DNA from 3 places in the Sorangium sp. So ce321 genome. Region 3 is predicted to be linked to each of the others. Evidence: predicted binding sites of a transcription regulator. Region 3 holds the regulator's gene; each other region holds the start of a gene.
The links. The regulator HrcA, encoded in region 3, represses chaperone genes, less so after heat shock. The targets are predictions, from matches to a motif close to GNTAGCACTCNCCNNNGGNGAGTGCTANC.

Region 1 (5,906 bases), 5.5 Mb from region 3:
GCGGACGCGCGGCCGGCGGGGGAGGGGAGGCGGCGCCGCGGCCGGCCGCCGGCGGCGCACAGCGGCCCGGCGTGAGCGCTCGCGGCGTGAGCGCTCGCGGCGTGAGCGCACACGCCATGAGCGCTCGCGGCGGGGCGTCTCCCGATCACAAAAGGCGAAGGGCCGGTCTCCCGCCCGGGAAACCGGCCCTCACGCTCCTCCCGGCGGGCACGCGCGGGCTCATCGCCCGGCGCGCGCCCTCGGGACACTAGAAGTCGCCGTGGCCGTGGCCCGCGTGGCCACCGGCGCCGGCCGCCTTCTCGCTCTTCGGGCGCTCGGCGATGAGCGCCTCGGTCGTCAGCATCAGGCTGGCGACGCTCGCCGCGTTCTGGAGCGCGGAGCGGACGACCTTCGCCGGGTCGATGACGCCCAGCGCGATCAGGTCGCCGTACTCGCCGGTCGCGGCGTTGTACCCGAACGAGTCCTTCCCCTCGCGGACCTTCTGCACCACGATCGAGCCCTCTTCGCCCGCGTTGGCGGCGATCTGGCGGAGGGGCTCCTCGATGGAGCGGCGGATGATGTTCACGCCGGAGCGCTGCTCGTCGCTCACCTGGAGCTTGTCGAGGGCGGCCTGGGCGCGGATGAGCGCCACGCCGCCGCCCGGGACGATGCCCTCCTCGACGGCCGCGCGGGTCGCGTGGAGCGCGTCCTCGACGCGGGCCTTCTTCTCCTTCATCTCGGTCTCGGTCGCGGCGCCGACCTTGACCACCGCCACGCCGCCGACGAGCTTCGCCAGGCGCTCCTGGAGCTTCTCGCGGTCGTAGTCGCTCGTCGTGTTCTCGATCTGGGCGCGGATCTCCCCCAGCCGGGCCTTGATCTTGTCCTTCGTGCCCTGGCCGCCGACGAGCGTGGTGTTGTCCTTGTCGATGATCACCGTCTTCACGCGGCCGAGGTCGCTGAGCGTGACGTTCTCGAGCTTGAGCCCGAGCTCCTCCGCGATCACCTCGCCGTCCGTGAGCACCGCGATGTCCTTGAGCATCTCCTTGCGGCGGTCACCGAAGCCCGGGGCCTTGACGGCGGCACAGTGGAGGGTGCCGCGGAGCTTGTTGACGACCAGCGTCGCGAGCGCCTCGCCCTCGATGTCCTCCGCGATGATGAGGAGCTGCTTCTGGCTCTTGGCGATCGCCTCGAGCACCGGCAGGATATCCTTCATGTTGGAGATCTTCTTCTCCGAGATGAGGACATACGCGTCCTCCATCGTGCACTTCATGGCCTCGGGGTCGGTCACGAAGTAGGGCGAGAGGTAGCCGCGGTCGAACTGCATGCCCTCGACGACGTCGAGCGTCGTCTCGAGGCTCTTCGCCTCCTCGACCGTGATCACGCCCTCCTTGCCGACCTTCTCCATCGCGTCCGCGAGGAGCTTGCCGATGGTGAGGTCGCCGTTGGCGCTGATGGTGCCGACCTGCGCGATCTCCTTCGCGTCCTGGGTCGACTTGGAGGCGCCCTTGAGGTGCGCGACGACGGCCTCGACGGCCTTGTCGATGCCGCGCTTGATCTCCATCGGGTTGTGGCCCGCGGCGACGAGCTTCGAGCCCTCGCGGTAGATCGCCTGGGCGAGCACGGTCGCGGTCGTCGTGCCGTCGCCGGCGATGTCGCTGGTCTTCGAGGCCACCTCGCGCACCATCTGGGCGCCCATGTTCTCGAAGCGATTCTCCAGCTCGATCTCCTTGGCGACGGTCACGCCGTCCTTGGTGATCGTGGGGGAGCCGAAGCTCCGCTCGATGACGACGTTCCGGCCCTTGGGGCCCAGGGTGACCTTCACCGCGTCCGCGAGGGCGTTGACGCCCGCGAGGATCATGCTTCGGGCCGACTCGTTGTAGACGATTTCTTTGGCTGCCATGGTGCGAATCTCCTGTAAACGGTCTTGCCCGAATCAGCTCTCGATAACGCCGAGGATGTCGTCTTCACGGAGGATGAGGGCCTGCTCGCCGTCGATCTTGACCTCGTTCCCCGTGTACTTGCCGAAGAGGACGCGGTCGCCCTCCTTCACGTCGAGCTTGCGGACGGTGCCATCCTCGAGGGTCTTCCCGTTGCCCACGGCGAGCACGATGGCCTCCATCGGCTTCTCCTTCGCGGTGTCCGGGATGAAGAGACCTCCCTTGGTCTTCTCCTCCTCCTGCACGCGACGAACGATCACACGGTCCTGGAGCGGTCGGATTTTCATTCTGGTTCTCTCCGGGCGTGACTCACCGGTCACGACCTGACGTCGCTTCATCCCGTGCGTGCAGGCGGACGCTCGGCCCTGCTCCCCGGTCTCCCTGGGAACAGCTCCGGGCGCGCCTCTGCTGTCCGGCGGATGCTCGCGTTGGCTTGCGGGTTTGGCACTCGCGAGATGTGAGTGCTAGCAAGGACGTGCACTATACCCGCGGGCCCGGGGTTGTCCATCTCTAAGACGCAAGACGTCGCCCGGGCGCGGCTCGCGGCGGCGTCCGGGCGCTTGACGAGGAAGGCGGCGCTCCGGCGCGAGCGGCGCAAAGGCGGGCGCTGCCGGGGCGCCTCGCCGCGAGCACGCGTCGGGGAGCCCAGCGCTGGAGTGCCGCGGCGCCGGCGGTCAGTTCGTGAACCGGACGTTGTCCACGAAGTAGGGACCCGAGCCCGGGTTCACGTTGAGCTCGATCGTCAGCGACACGTCGCTCGGCGACGCGTTCAGCGCGGTCACGGTCGGCGTCGCGAGCGTGTAGGTGATGGTCGAGAAGGCGTTCTGGTTCGCGGGGCTCAGGTTGGTCGTCCCGACGAACTGGTTATGAATGCCGGCGGACGGGATCGAGATCAGCACCACCACGTTCCCCAGCCAGGAGGGGTTGGGCTGGACGGGCGACGTGAAGAAGTCGAGCTTGAGCTTGTTGCCCACCGGCGTGAGGCCCGCGGTGCTGAACGGCGCGCTCTTGACCTGGTTCCACGCGTTCGGCGTCCCGATCCGGAGCGCCCGGATGCCCTCGGTCACCCAGCCGGTGACGAGCGAGAGCGGCGCCTGGGTGGAGGTCCACAGGCCGGACCGCTCGAACCCGAGGACCGGATTGCCGAAGAGGAAGTCGTTCATCACCTGCTCGCGGTACGGCAGGAACTCGTCGGCGAGCAGGTTCGAGATCTTGAATCGCGTCCTGCCGGGCTCGCCCGGGATCTCTTCCGTCACCTCGGAGGTGTGGGTGAAGAGGAAGCTGTTGGAGGGGATCGGCGAGGAGAGGCCGACGTCGTTGTTCCCGCCGGCGCTGTCCTCCTTGACCAGATGGCACCCCGAGCAGGAGACCGTCTGGGCGCGCGCCAGGAGCTGGTCCGGCGTGAGCGGGCTGCCGATGGAGGTGAGCTTCTGCTGGATGTCGCTCCTGAAGGTCGACGGCTCGCTGCCGAGCGCGATCCTGTAGTTGTTCTGGTTGGTGATCAAGAGCGCCTCCCCGGAGCTGTAGGAGGCTGGCACGAGCGTGGGATAGTCGAACCGATTGATGTCCCCCGCGGAGGCGAGCGCCTCCACGGCGTTGTCGACGAACCACGATCGAAAGCTGACGGCTCGAGGATCGGTCCAGGCAGGGTCGAAGAGCGCCGCGGCCGGGTTGTCGTCGACGGGCGTCGGGATCGCGAGCAGCTGGCAAGCTCCGCCGGTGCACTGGCGCGAGAGCTTGAACTCCCGGAGCGCCCATTCGTCCTGCTGGAAGGGAAACGGCCGCAGGAAGTCGTTGACGCGGATCTGCCCGCTGCCCGCGGCGAAGCGGTCGATGTGGATGACGGGCGAGACCCCGTCCAGCCCGTCGAAATAGAAGCTCCGCAGCTCCGTCGCCCGTTCCTGGACGCTCTTGGCAGGGTCTGACAGCTCCTGCCAGAACTCGACGAGCGGGCGGCAGCCTTGCCGGCCCTGGCTCGGGTTCGGGTTGGGCAACCGCGACTCGAAGATGATGAAGTTGCGCATGCCCCCGTTCGTCGTGGGGTTCCCTCCACGCCGCGCGAACACGACGCGGTACTCGCCACAATCGGCGCCTGTCGGGCTGGCCAGGTCGAAGCGGTTCACGAGCGTGGTGGCCATGTACCCGTCGTTCGGCGGCGCCGTGAACGGGTCTGTGTCGGCCTCCTGCCCGACGGCCCGGCTGCAGTGGACCGGGAACCCGTTGATGGACCCGTCGCGAGCCTCGGTCATGAGCCCCTCGAGGACGATGGGCGGAGGACCTTTCGGCGCCGGGGGAGGGTTGGCGAGCACGACATCATCGCAGTGCGGCCCGAGGCTCGGGCTCAGCCCTTCGCCGGCCTTCCTGTACGTGTCGAACATCTGCCGAAACAGCTGGAGCGGCGTGAGGCCCGGGACGTTCGCCTGGCTGACGAGCTTCTGCAGCACTTCCTCCAGCGTGAACGTGGACACGATGTCCGTGTCCGTGACGACGAGCGACTTGCGCGGATCGATCGGGAAAGGGGACGTGAGCGCTTGCGCGTCGGCGCCGGTGGCCTCCGAGACGTCGTCTGGCGCGCCGTCCATCGGATCGCTCGCCGCGCAGGAGATCGTGGGCAGCGCGAGCGCCAGGAGCGCGGCGCGGCGCGCCCTCTGCCACGCCCTGGCGGCGCGAGCCTCTCTTCTTGAGCGCAGGGACGATCCGAAGCACGACCGGTCGAGGACCATGAAACCTCCTGGAAGCACTCGAAGCGAATGCTTGCTTGCTGAGTCGACCCCTTGAGCCGACCCAACCGTGGATGCCGTCCTGGACGCTCGTCCTTCGCACTATTTTTGAGCGCGCAATTCTTTCGTCAGAAGAGGCCGAGACAGCACAGTAACGATTTCCAGTACGAACGAGTTCCCGTGGTACTGTTTCCCCGGAGGCGCTCCACGCGCCGCGGCGCGGGGATGCTCATGTCGTCAAGGGCCGGATGCGAACGCTGATGAAGGCGTGCCCGCGCCTGTCGCGCATGTCATCCATCCTGCCCTGCACCTGCGCGACTACTTCGTCATGGCGAACGACGACCATCACGTCGCGGCGGGCCGGACCGGGAGCGTCGACCATGATCATCCTCACAGGCACCACGGGAAACCTCGGCTCATCCATCCTCAGGCACATGCTCGGCCTGGTTCCACCGTCCCGGATCATCGCCTCCGTGCACAACCGATCTGCGCAGGCCCACGAGGGGCTGGAGAAGAAGGGAGTCCACGTGAGGGCGGGCGATTACCACGACCCGGGCTCGCTCGAGCGCGCGTTCGCCGGCGGAGACAGGCTCCTCATCGTGTCTCATCCGTCGTTCTCCGACGAGCTGCGGGTCGCGTCTCACAGGAACGCGATCGACGCGGCGAAGAAGGCCGGCGTGAAGCACATCTACTACACCTCCATCGCCTTCGGCGGCGAGAGCAAGGCGGCCGTGATGAAGGCGCACCTCGAGACCGAGGCATACCTGAGGTCGGCCGGGGTCGATCACACGATCATCCGGGAGGGCGTGTACATGGAGAGCTACCCTTTGTACCTCGGGTTCTTCGAGGTCAGCGACGCCGAGGTGGTCGTGCCGGGCGACGGGGGCGTCGCCTGGGCCGCGAGGGATGACCTCGCGGAGGCCACGGCGAAGGTCATCGCCGGCGGCGGGTACAAGGACGAGACGATCCTTCTTACCGGCCCGAGAGCGTACACGCTCGCGCAGACGACCGCCCTCGTCTCGTCGATCCTTGGCCGCGAGATCCGCTTCTCGACCGCGAGCCAGGGCGAGTTCGTGAAGCGCCACGCGGCGAAAGGGGACGCCGCGAGGCTGTGGGCCTCGACGTATCCAGCGATCGAGGCCGGGGAGCTGTCGGTCGTCGACCCCTCGCTCGAGCGGATCCTCGGGCGACCGCCCGTCTCTCTCGAGTCGAGGCTGAGAGGGCTGCTCGGGGGCGAGGGCGAGCCGAGGGCGGAGGTCTCGAACTGGAT
Region 2 (5,906 bases), 4.4 Mb from region 3:
GCGACAGTGCCGCCGACATGCGCGCTGAGGTCGCTGGTAGCGATGACGGGCGAGTCCTGCATGGGAGCCCGAAATAGCACGGTTTAGTTGCGGCTGACGCCGGCTACGGCCAAAAATGGCGCCATCTTGGTCCGCCGAATGCGTCGCGCGCTCCGCCCGCCTGCGTCCCTCATGCTGCTCGCCGCAGGGGGCTTGCTGCTCGCCGCCGGCGGCTGCTCGGCCCTCTTTCCGGAGCTCGAGTCCAGGCTCCATGCGCCCCCTCCAGGGCAGGAGCTCCACCCGTCGCCGCCCGAGGACGTCCGCTGGCTCCGGGTCCTCTCGGCGCGGATCCCGGAGCGCACGCGGGACGGTCGGGCCTGGGATCCCGAGGTCGGCGGCCTCCCGGACCCCTATGTCCGCGTCCTGGTCAACGACGTGGAGCTCTTCCGGACCGCGGTGCAGTCGGACACCCTGGAGCCGACCTGGCCCGGTGGCCCCAGCGGAAACTTCCATGTTTCGCCGGAGGACCGGCTCCGGGTGGAGGTCTGGGAGTCGGACCCGCTCGTCGACAAGCCGATCGGGCTGCGCGACATCGGCCGCCCCACCGACTCGCAGCGCGCCGCCGGCGAGATCCAGGTCGATCTGGACGCGGGCGGCTCGCTCACGCTGGCGTTCCAGCCGGCCCACGCCCGGGTCGGCCTCGGCCTCTGGTACCAGCTCTACTCGGGCTCCGCGTTCATCTCGCGGACCGAGGAGGGCGGGCCCGCCGAGCGCGCCGGGCTCCGCAAGGGCGACGAGGTGCTCGAGATCGCGGGGCGGCCCGTGCGGCGCATGTCCGTGGCCGAGATCCGGGGCACGCTCGACGCCGCGCCGCGCGGCGGGCTCGTGCTCGTGGTCAAGCACGCCACGGGCGCGACCGAGCGGATCCGGGTCCACGCGGGGCCGGTCTACCCGCTGTTCGAGCGCTACGGCGCCGTCGAGTAAGGGAGCCAGCGCGCCGTGAAGATCCCGCCGTTCGGGCTCACCACCCGGGAGATCCGCGAAGAGCTCGCGCCGCTGCGGAACGACTTCTCGATCGCCGTCTGCCGCGCCAAGAACCCGTTCAACATCGGCGCGATCATCCGCGTCGCGCACTCGTTCCTGGTGCGGGAGATCTTCCTGATCGGGACCGAGCCCTATTACGAGCGCGCCTCGATGGGCATGCAGAAGTACGAGACGATCGTCGAGTGCCCCGACGAGGCGACCTTCCTCGAGGCGGCGCGCGGCCGCCCGCTCATCGGCGTCGAGCGCGACCACGCGCGGCGGACCCTCTGGGAGGCGCCGCTGCCCCACGGGCTCGTCTTCCTCTTCGGCAGCGAGGACGACGGGCTGCCGCAGGTGCTGCTCGACGCGTGCGAGGACGTGATCGCGATCCCCATGTACGGGATCAACCACTCGTACCCGGTGGCGATCGCCGCGGGCATGACCATGTGCGAGTGGGCGCGGCGGCGCGACCCGCGCGGCGGCGTGATCCACGCCGGGGGGTGATCCGCGCCGCCCGCTCGGGGGCGCTACTCGCGGAAGCGTTCGAAGACGAGGAGCTCACCGAGGAGATCGTGATCGAGCGTCCCGGCAGGGCGCATCCCGAGCTTCTCGATCACCCGGAGCGAGGCGCGGTGCCAGGCCGGCGTGGTGGCGATCACGCGCTTCACGCTCGCCTGCTGCAGCGTCCAGTGCAGGACCGCGCGCGACCCCTCGGTCGCGTAGCCCTGTCCCTGGGACTTGCCCTCGACGCCGTAGCCGATCTCCACGGTGCCGGTCGCGTCGGGCCGGCCGTTTAGCACCACGCTGCCGACGACGACGCGCGCTTCTTGCCCGCGCGTCACCATCAGCCGCGTGCCCCACAGGAAGGCGTCCGGATCCTCGCGCAGCCGGTCGAGCGGCGAGCTGAAGGCGCGCTCGACGAGCGCGCGTCCAGGCCATGCGTCGGGGAAGCGCGCGCCGGACAGGGCCTCAGCCTCCAGGCGATCGCCGCGGATGACCGCCTCGAGCAAGGGCAGCGAGACCGGGGTGAGCTCTAGGCGCTCGGTAGTCAGGGTGCTCATCGCGAACCTGCAGCGGATCAGATCACGCGTCGCGGCCTGCCGGAAGCTGAAATGGCGAAGGGCCGACTTCCCCGGGAGGAAGCCGGCCCTTGCCCGGCTGGCCTAGCGGTCAGCGCCGCGCGCCGCGATCAGAAGTCGTGGCCGTGGCCCGCGTGGGCGCCACCAGCCGCCGCCTTCTCGTCCTTCGGGCGCTCGGCGATGAGCGCCTCGGTGGTGAGCATCAGGCTGGCGACGCTGGCCGCGTTCTGGAGCGCCGACCGGACGACCTTGGCCGGGTCGATGACGCCCATCTCGAGCAGGTTGCCGTAGTCGCCCGAGGCCGCGTTGTAGCCGAACGAGTCCTTGCCCTCGCGCACCTTCTGCACGACGATCGAGCCCTCTTCCCCGGCGTTGGCCGAGATCTGGCGGAGGGGCTCCTCGATGGCGCGGCGGATGATGTTCACGCCGAACCGCTGCTCGTCGTTGACCTGGAGCTTCTCGAGCGAGCTCTGCGCGCGGATGAGCGCCACGCCGCCGCCCGGGACGATGCCCTCCTCGACGGCCGCGCGGGTCGCGTGGAGCGCGTCCTCGACGCGAGCCTTCTTCTCCTTCATCTCGGTCTCGGTCGCGGCGCCGACCTTGACCACCGCGACGCCGCCCACGAGCTTCGCGAGCCGCTCCTGGAGCTTCTCGCGGTCGTAGTCGCTCGTCGTGTTCTCGATCTGGGCGCGGATCTCCTGCTGCCGGGCCTTGATCTTGTCCTTCTTGCCCTGGCCGCCGACGATCGTGGTGTTGTCCTTGTCGATGATGACCGTCTTGGCGCGGCCGAGATCGCTGATCGTGACGTTCTCGAGCTTGAGGCCGAGCTCCTCCGCGATCACCTGGCCGTCGGTCAGGGTCGCGATGTCCTTCAGCATCTCCTTGCGGCGGTCACCGAAGCCCGGCGCCTTCACGGCCGCGCAGTGCAGCGTGCCGCGGAGCTTGTTCACGACGAGGGTCGCGAGCGCCTCGCCCTCGACGTCCTCGGCGATGATGAGGAGCTGCTTCTGGCTCTTGGCGATCGCCTCGAGCACGGGGAGCAGGTCCTTCATGTTGGAGATCTTCTTCTCCGAGATGAGGATGTAGGCGTCCTCGAGGGTCGTCTTCATCGCCTCGGGATCGGTGACGAAGTACGGCGAGAGGTAGCCGCGGTCGAACTGCATGCCCTCGACCACGTCGAGCGTCGTGTCGGCGCTCTTCGCCTCCTCGACCGTGATCACGCCCTCCTTGCCGACCTTCTCCATCGCGTCGGCGAGGAGCTTGCCGATCGTCTCGTCGCCGTTCGCGCTGATCGTGCCGACCTGCGCGATCTCCTTCGCGTCCTTCGTCTGCTTGGCGGAGCCGCGGAGGTGCTCGACGATCGCCTCGACCGCCTTGTCGATGCCGCGCTTGATCTCCATCGGGTTGTGGCCCGCGGCGACGAGCTTGGAGCCCTCGCGGTAGATCGCCTGCGCGAGCACGGTCGCGGTGGTCGTCCCGTCGCCGGCGATGTCGCTCGTCTTCGAGGCGACCTCGCGGACCATCTGGGCGCCCATGTTCTCGAAGCGGTTCTCGAGCTCGATCTCCTTGGCGACGGTCACGCCGTCCTTGGTGACCGTCGGCGAGCCGAAGCTCTTCTCGATGACGACGTTGCGCCCCTTCGGGCCGAGCGTGACCTTGACCGCGTCGGCGAGGGCGTTGACGCCCGCGAGGATGCTGCTGCGGGCGGACTCGTTGTAGATGATCTCTTTGGCTGCCATGGTGTCTCTCCTAAGTTCCTGCTGTCGCCCGCGTCACTTCTCGATCACGCCGAGGATGTCGTCCTCGCGGAGGATGAGGTGCTCCTCGCCGTCGATCTTCACCTCGGTGCCCGAGTACTTGCCGAAGAGGACGCGATCGCCCTCCTTGACGTCGAGCTTGCGCACGGTACCGTCCTCGCCGACCTTGCCGTTGCCGACGGCGATGACCGTGCCTTCGATGGGCTTCTCCTTCGCCGTGTCCGGGATGTAGAGACCCCCCTTGGTCTTCTCTTCTTCCTTCACGCGCTGAACGATCACGCGGTCCTGGAGCGGTCGAATCTTCATCTTGACGAATCCTCCGGGGACGAGCGCCGCGTCCCACGAGCCGGCGGGACCCCAGCGGCCTGAACAAAAGGCCGCGAGGTCCCGTACGATTGCAGCCTGGGCACTTTGCTAGCACTCGCTTCTGACGAGTGCTAGCGGGCGGCGCGGAAGATAGTCACCCCCCGGAGGGTGTCAAGCGCGGCCCAGACCGGTACTTTGCGCGTTAGCAGCCAGGCGCTGAGGTGGCTGTAAGTCCCGAAGATCGCAAGGGAAGTGCGCGGCGTGAAGCTGGGCTCGTCGAGGTGCGTCGGCTAGAGTGACCTTATGAGGGCGGAACTGCGGCAGCACGACGAAGCGACGCCCTCACGGTCCCCTGCCCGAGGGAGGCCGACCGGACGTGTCTGGTTGACCTGAGCGCGCGGTGGCCCGGGTTACGTTGGTATCCAGGGCACCCGCGCAAGTGAGGTGCCCCTGTGAGCCAAGCGATCTCTGTGTCCCCGAGCATGACCCGCTACTTCCAGGAGGTTGTGGACGAGGCGCTCCGAGTTCGGAACGTCACCGCGACCGAGGCGGCGTCGAGTTACCTGGTCGGTCTGCTTTGTGCCTTCGCTCACCCGGACGAGCACGCCGAGTCTGCCTTCAACCAGCCCCTGACCTTTCTGCTGCGTGATGCCCTGGAGGCCTCCGGCGCCGAGCGCTTCCGGCGGCTGCGCAACCTCGGCGACGGCGTGCTCTACGTGGTCGGCTTCTTCGGCGGCCACATCGAGCTCAAGGGGATCGATCGCGGCTACGTGGTCGGGGTCGGCTCGACCGCCTACCACCATGCCGCCGCTATGCTGCGCCTCAACGCGCGCGTCGGCCAGGGCCCCGATGTTCTTTCGGAGATGGCGGAGAAATTCGAGCGCTTCGCGAGCGTCCTGAACGATGTCGCCGACGGTACGCTCGCGTCCGGCGCGCGCGACGAGCGGTCGGTGCTCCGGCTGTACGAGCGCTGGCTCCGCACCGGCTCCAGCCGCCTCGCCGATGAGCTCGGGGCACGAGGGCTCGTGCCGAGCCGCGGGACTGGCGGGCTCAACTGATGCAGGGCGCGACGTTTCCCGCCAGGATCCAGCAGCAGCTCGCGTGGACCTACGCGCTCGACGACGCGCCCGCCGTCGATGACTTCATCCGGCCGACGGACGGCAGCGCGCGCGAAGCGCTGCTGATCCGGCACGGGGACGGAGACATCGAGGTGGCGCTGCACCTGCCCCGCCGCGCGATCACGCGGGGGCGAGAGGGGACGTTCGACGAGATCTGCCAGATCGTCGAAGGGGTGAGCCACTTCCTCTATGTGGCCGAGCGGGCGCGCCGGGAGCTCCCGGCGACCCAGCTCGAGCTCGAGCTCCAGGCCGAGGTCGACAAGTACGTGGTGCTCGTCTACGGCGGTCTGGCCGAGGAGGTCGAGCTCCCGGGCCCGCCGCTCCGGCGCCGCGACGAGGGCGCTCCGCCGGGGCGACAGCGCTTCGAGCCCGAGCGCGCGGCGCAGATCCGCGCCCACCTCTTCGAGCGGGTCACCTTCATGGATCCCCCGGGCACCGAGACCGGCGATCGCTACCGGATCGCGAACGACCTGGCGGCGCGGTTCGCGGGCCGGCTCGAGGCCGAGTTTGCCCGTCGCGGGCGACAAGCGGAGCTGCTGGCAGCGCTGCGACGCTTCTACGCGGCGGGGCAGACGGAAAAGATCGCCCTCGCGCGCGCGGCTTGATCGTCGCGTCAGGCAGGGCGCTCGGCGTCCGCGCCGTGG
Region 3 (5,906 bases):
GCGGTGGGCGCCCGCCTCGTCGGGCTCATCGGCCTGCAGGACGGGCTCCGCCCCGGGGCGCGGGCCGCCATCCAGCACCTGCTCGACGCGCAGATCGAGCCCGTGCTGATGTCGGGCGACGCGCGCGAGACGTGCGAGGCGATCGGCCGCTCGCTCGACATCGATCACATCCGCCCCGAGGTCCTCCCCGCGGATCGCGGCGCCGAGGTGCGCCGCCTGATCGACGCGGGCACGAGCGTCGCCGTCCTCGGCCACGCGGGCGTCGACGACGCCGCGCTCGGCGCCGCGGACGTCTCGGTGGCCCTCGGCGCCGCCGGCTCCGCGCCTGCCGACTTCGCGGTGGTGCTCGCCTCGGACGACGTCCGCGACGCCGCGCTCTCCCTCGCGCTCGCGCACCGCACGCGCATTGAGGCGCGCGTCGGGCTCGCGCTGAGCGTCGCCCCGGCGCTCGTCGGCGCCGCGGTCATCTCCGCGTTCGTGCTGCCGCCGGCCTACGCCCCCATCGCCTCGCTGCTCGGCGGCGTCATGGCCGTCGTCCACGCCCGCGCTCTCGACGCGAAGAGCTGAGCGCTGCGCCGCCCACGTCGCGCGCGGCCGGCCCCGCGCTCCTCGCCTCCCGCGGGAGGCGGCTACGAGACGTCGGAGACCGCGTCTTCCTTGGCGTCGCCGTCGCGGCACTCGAGGCAGACGCCGTACATCTCGTGCTTGTGCCAGTTCACCTCGAAGCCGTACTTCGCGGCGATCTCTTCCTGAAGCGCCTCGATCCGCGGCTCCTCGAACTCGATGATCTTCCCGCAGCTCACGCAGATCAGGTGGTCGTGGTGCGTGCTGGCATCGTCGGCCAGCTCGTAGCGGCTGAGGCCATCTCCGAACCGGCGCTCGGAGGCCACGCCGCACTCCGCGAGCAGCTTGAGCGTCCGGTATACCGTCGCGTACCCGATGCCCCGGTCGCGCGCGCGCACCTCCGTGAGCAGGTCCTCGATGGTCATGTGCGGGGCGCCCGAGAAGAACGTGTCGACGATCAGCCGGCGCTGCGCCGTCGATCTCAGCCCCTTCTTGGCCATGTACGCCTGGAGGCGGGCGCGCAGCCGGTCGAGGGCAACTTGGTCGACGTGGGTGACGCTGTCCCCCTCTCTCGCGATGACGGCCATGCTGAGTTTATCCCGTTCGCGGCGAACCGCGTCAAGGCCGGCGACCACGCCCGCTCGGCGCGACCTGCCCGCATCTGCGTTCACGCGGTCACGCTCTCCCCCGGCATCACTCGCCGACCTGCGCCATGTAGCTCACCTGCGCGGCCGACCCTCCGAGAGGGCTGAGCAGCGTGATGGGGGGCGAGACGAGCCCAGCCGCCGCCGTGTTGTCGATCACGACGTAGTAGAGGCCCGGGCGCAGCGCGTAGCGGCGCGTCTCGATGATGCCGGGCTGGAGGGGGCCGCCGGCCTGCACCGGGCCGGGCGGGGGGCCGAGCGGCTTGCCGGTCTGGTAGGCCTCGCGCCAGGCGTCGCCCGTCAGCTTGTCGACGATCATGATGTCCACGGGCGCGCCCTGCACGCTCAGCTTCAGGTAGAGCGCCTGGTCCGCGTCGGCGACCTCGAACGGCCCGAGGTAGTCCCGCTGGTGCGCCTGCACATCGATGACCTCGTTCGCGAACGTGTACCGCTCGTCGTCTTCCGCCTCGAACGGGTGGTGCGGGCGCTGGGGCGGCATGAGGATCCCCAGCGTGAAGTCCTTCCCGGTCTCCTCGTTGTAGAGGACGGTGAACCCGCGGGTCATTTCGCCCGCGACGATCTGGTTGCCGAGCAGGTTGGCGAGCCCGCCGAACGGCGGCACGTTGGCCATCACGTCGATGACGGGGTTCTCGACGTAGCCGAGCTGGAAGCTCGGGCCCTGCACGATCCGGTTCAGCCGGCCCCACACGTAGACATCATCGCCCGCGATCTGGAAGTCGGGCCGGTACTCGACCGACGTCGTGAGCGAGAAGCCCACCCGCTTCGCTGGCTGCATGTAGCCGTACCCGGTGCCGGCGATGTGCACGGTGATCGTCTGGGCCGCGTCGTTGACGTCGTACGAGCACTGCATCGGGAAGAACCGCCCGATGGACGACGACCTGTCCTGCAGGCGCAGCGAGACCCCGCTCTTCAGCATCTCGGGGCAGATCTTGCTGGCGCCGAAGTTCGAGAAGAGAAACCAGCGGAGGCCTGGGCTCGCGTTCACGGGACCGCTGATGCACGGGCAGCCGACGAACGTGAACGACAGCACGATGGCGGCGAGCGCCAGCGCGGCGGATGCGGCAGAGGCGCGGGGGGGCGGGGGTCTTCGTGCGGGCACGCGGGCTAACATAGCGGGTCGACCTCGGAGCGAGAGCGGGTTTGCGCCGGGGAGGCCTGCCCTCCCCGGATCAGCGCACGAGCTGCCATTGGACGTCGGGGGTCACCTCGAGATGCAGGTGATTTCTGTGCGCCCGGTCGTAGTTGGGCGTGAGGATCGACGTGAAGATGTGCTGATCCGCGGCCTCGCACACGATGGAGCGCAGCTCTCGCGCTGCCGCGTCCGCCGGCGGGCTGCTCGCCCCGCTGCGCGCCGGGCCGCGGCTCGCGGGCTTCCCGGCGCCCTCCCCGCACACCGGCGCGCCGCGCCTGCCGACGAAGTCTCGCTCGACGTCGAGCCACTCCTCGGCGAACCCGTCACCGACGCGCTTCTTCACGAACCTGAAGATGTCGATGGCGAGCCCGCCGGGGTGCCTCGTCGCGAGCTTGCCCTCGGGCCACATCGGCGAAGGGGGCCGCCACGCCGAGAACATCAGCACCTCGCCGACGTCGTGCACGCGCAGGATCCGGCTGAAGTCCGAGAGCGCGAGCGCGAGGCGGCAGTCGAAGACGTCGTTCGGGTTGTCGGCGCGCCGGTGGGCCGGCTCCGCGGTCCGGTAGAGGACCCCGCCGACCCCTTGCGTCAGCCGCACCGGCGCGAGCACGCCCGGCGCGCGCCGCACCGGCTCGAACGTGATCTTCCGCCGCACGAGCGCCTCCCGGCACCGCTCCGCGCTCAGGGCCGCGTAGCGCGCCGACGGGTGCCTGGCCCAGTCCTGATGGAACTTCACCTTCGGCTTGCCCTGCGCGCTCGGCGCGGTCGCGAGCGGGCCGAGCGCGAGGGCGAGCGCGCAGGCGGTGGCGGCGTGGCGTGCGGGCGGCATCGTTGCGGGGCGGGCGTCGCCGCGCGCCGAGGCCCGGGCCCACCCGGGAATCCGGGGGAATCCGGGGAAGGGCGCGAGGACCACGGCAGCGCGAGGGCCGCGGAACCGCGGCCTCCGGGGCGGCGGCCGCGCCCATCCTAGCGCGCCATTTGACCGGACCGCGCGATCGTCTCAAAATAGGAGGCATGCGCATCCGTGGGCCCGGAGCCCGCTCGCGCGTCTTGACGTATGGGAACGAAGGCCCGGTCCGCATGGCTTCCCGGTCCGGGCAGTCCCTGGTCCAGGTAGCCACCGCGGCGCGCTCACGCGCTGCATGCAGCTGACATGGGAGATGTTTCCAATCGCGCTCGAAAGATCCTTTTCGCCGCGGTCACCGAGTTCATCGCGACGGGCGACCCCGTAGGCAGCAGGACGCTCGCGCGGAAGTACGGGCTCGATCTCTCGGCGGCCTCGATCCGCAACGTGCTCGCTGACCTCGAGGAGGCCGGCTACCTCCATCAGCCGCACACCTCCGCGGGGCGGATCCCGACCGATCGCGCGCTCCGGCTGTTCATCGACGCGCTCGTCGAGCTCCGGTCGCTCTCCCCCGAGCAGCAGGCGGAGCTCAGCGCGCGGTTCGCCGAGATCTACACGGTGGCGAGCGACCCGCTCCGCGAGACGGGGCGTTACCTGTCGGAGCTGTCGGGCGCCGCGGCGGTCGTCGCGGCGCCGCGGGCGGAGATCCGCGCGCTCGCCCAGCTGCGCTTCATCCCGACGAAGCCAGGGCAGCTGCTCGCCGTGCTCGTCTTCGCCGACGGCTCGGTCGAGAACCGCTTCATCTCGATCGACGAGTCGATCCACGAGGGGGAGCTCACCCGGATCCACAACCTGCTCGCCGACGTGATCGAGGGGCGCACGCTGGGCGAGATCCGGGACCTCTTCGCCCGTCGCCTCGCGGACGAGCGCCTCCAGATCGACGCGCTGAGGCGCCGCGCCTTCGAGCTCGGCAGCAAGGCGACGGCCGACGTGACGCGGCGGAGCCAGGTCGTCATCGAGGGGCAGAACCGCCTCATCGACCTGCCGGAGTACGCCGACGTCGACCGGCTCAGGAAGCTGATGAGGGCGCTCGAGGAGCGCGAGGAGCTCGTCGATCTGCTCGACCGCACCCTCGCCGCGGGCGCAGGCGAGGTCACCGTCTTCGTCGGCAGCGAGGCGGGCGATCTGGGGGGAGGCCAGCTCAGCCTGGTCGCTGCGCCGTACATGGAGAACGGGCGCGTCGCCGGGACCGTGGGCGTGCTCGGCCCGACGCGGATGGACTACGCGAAGGTGATGCCGCTCGTCGACGCCACCGCCGCGGCGATGAGCGAGGCCCGCGGCAAGGTCAAGTAGCGCCCTTGCGCCGCGCCTCGCGGAGGCGCTCGAGCACCTCGTCGAAGTCGGGGGGCGGCGGCGCCTGGAACCGCATCGGCCGGTCGTCGGCGGGGTGGTTGAAGCCGAGCTCGGCCGCGTGGAGCATCAGCCGCGAGGCCGGGATCTTCACCCCGCGGTAGCCGCGCACGTAGACCGCCTCGCCGACGAGCGGGTGGCCGGACTCCGCGAGGTGGATGCGGATCTGGTGCGTGCGGCCTGTCTCGAGGCGGCAGGCGACCAGCGTCACGCCCGGAGCCCCGGGCTCGTCCTGCGGCCCTCGGAGCGTCTCGATCGGCTCGACGTGCGTCACCGCGAGCTGCCCCTCGCGCCGCCCCTCCCTCGCCGAGCCGCGCAGCCCGTCGCCCCGGTCGTCGACGAGGTAGCTGCGGTGGGTGCCGCGCGGGACCGCGCCGTGCGCGAGCGCGAGGTACTGCCGGTGCATCGAGCGCACGCGGAGCTGCTGCGCGAGGTGCTTCTTCGCGGCGAGCGTCCGCGCGAAGACGAGCAGCCCGCTCGTCCCCTTGTCGAGGCGCTGCACGACGCCGAGCGGCGCCCGCCCGCGCAGGCGGTCGCGCCGGGCGAGCACCTCCCGCACCAGCGCGTCGAGCGTCGCGGCCTGCTCCGCCGGGTCCTCGTCGCCGTACGGGATGGTGCTCACCCCGGCGGGCTTGTTCACCACGACGACGCTCGCGTCCGCGTAGACCACGAGCTCGCCCTCGAGCTTGCGCCGCCGCACGGTCTCTGGCCGCGGCGCGTGCAGGCGGATCTCGACGCGCTCGCCGTTGAGCACCCGGCGCCGGGCGCTCGTCGCCACCGCATTGCCGACCAGCACCTTGCCGGTCTCGATCAGCCGGCGCGCGTCGGACCACGAGACGGAGGCGAGCGCGCGGATCGCGCCGTCGAGCGGCCGCCGGTCCAGCTCTGCCGGAACTATCCAGTGGCCATCCTGCGGAGGTCGTACGGGAGCGGGCGGGCCGACGCCGGTCGGTTCAGCGTCGTCCTGGGTCGTGAGAGCGGCGGGGCGGAGCGGGCGCATGAGAGCTCACAGGGGCGCCTTGCTCGGCCCGACCAGCGTGGGGCCGGGCTCTACCGGCGCGAAAAACGCGCATCCGCGGGGCTCGCGGGGCGAAATACTCCGCGAATGTTGACACATCGCGCGACCGGAGCCGAAGATATCCGAGCCGTCATCGCTTTCTCGCCATCTGAGAGGAGACCCGTTCGTGGCCAGCACCCTTCTCGCCGTAGACGACAGCGTGACCATGCGCAAAGTGCTCGAAATCACCTTTGCGGGTCAGGATTTCCGCGTCGTGACGGCGAGCAGCGCCGA

Region 1: groES (co-chaperone GroES) is a predicted target of HrcA. The motif match lies at 2,357-2,385, and genes of this name have one in related genera.
Region 2: groES (co-chaperone GroES) is a predicted target of HrcA. The motif match lies at 4,252-4,280, and genes of this name have one in related genera.

Annotation. Positions count from the first base shown of each region.
Region 1 covers NZ_CP150329.1:9,002,038-9,007,943, reverse strand. The annotation lists gene WME89_RS33185 (flavohemoglobin expression-modulating QEGLA motif protein) at 1-75, shown strand, start outside; gene groL (chaperonin GroEL) at 248-1,879, opposite strand; gene groES (co-chaperone GroES) at 1,913-2,203, opposite strand; gene WME89_RS33170 (hypothetical protein) at 2,591-4,639, opposite strand; gene WME89_RS33165 (hypothetical protein) at 4,866-5,018, opposite strand; gene WME89_RS33160 (SDR family oxidoreductase) at 5,017-5,906, shown strand, end outside.
Region 2 covers NZ_CP150329.1:10,106,812-10,112,717, reverse strand. The annotation lists gene asnS (asparagine--tRNA ligase) at 1-62, opposite strand, end outside; gene WME89_RS37330 (PDZ domain-containing protein) at 139-963, shown strand; gene WME89_RS37325 (TrmH family RNA methyltransferase) at 979-1,506, shown strand; gene WME89_RS37320 (GNAT family N-acetyltransferase) at 1,530-2,063, opposite strand; gene groL (chaperonin GroEL) at 2,192-3,820, opposite strand; gene groES (co-chaperone GroES) at 3,854-4,144, opposite strand; gene WME89_RS37305 (hypothetical protein) at 4,597-5,202, shown strand; gene WME89_RS37300 (hypothetical protein) at 5,202-5,867, shown strand.
Region 3 covers NZ_CP150329.1:11,625-17,530, forward strand. The annotation lists gene WME89_RS00030 (HAD-IC family P-type ATPase) at 1-567, shown strand, start outside; gene WME89_RS00035 (Fur family transcriptional regulator) at 630-1,151, opposite strand; gene WME89_RS00040 (hypothetical protein) at 1,258-2,328, opposite strand; gene WME89_RS00045 (extensin family protein) at 2,399-3,190, opposite strand; gene hrcA (heat-inducible transcriptional repressor HrcA) at 3,515-4,558, shown strand; gene WME89_RS00055 (RluA family pseudouridine synthase) at 4,551-5,615, opposite strand; gene WME89_RS00060 (response regulator transcription factor) at 5,800-5,906, shown strand, end outside.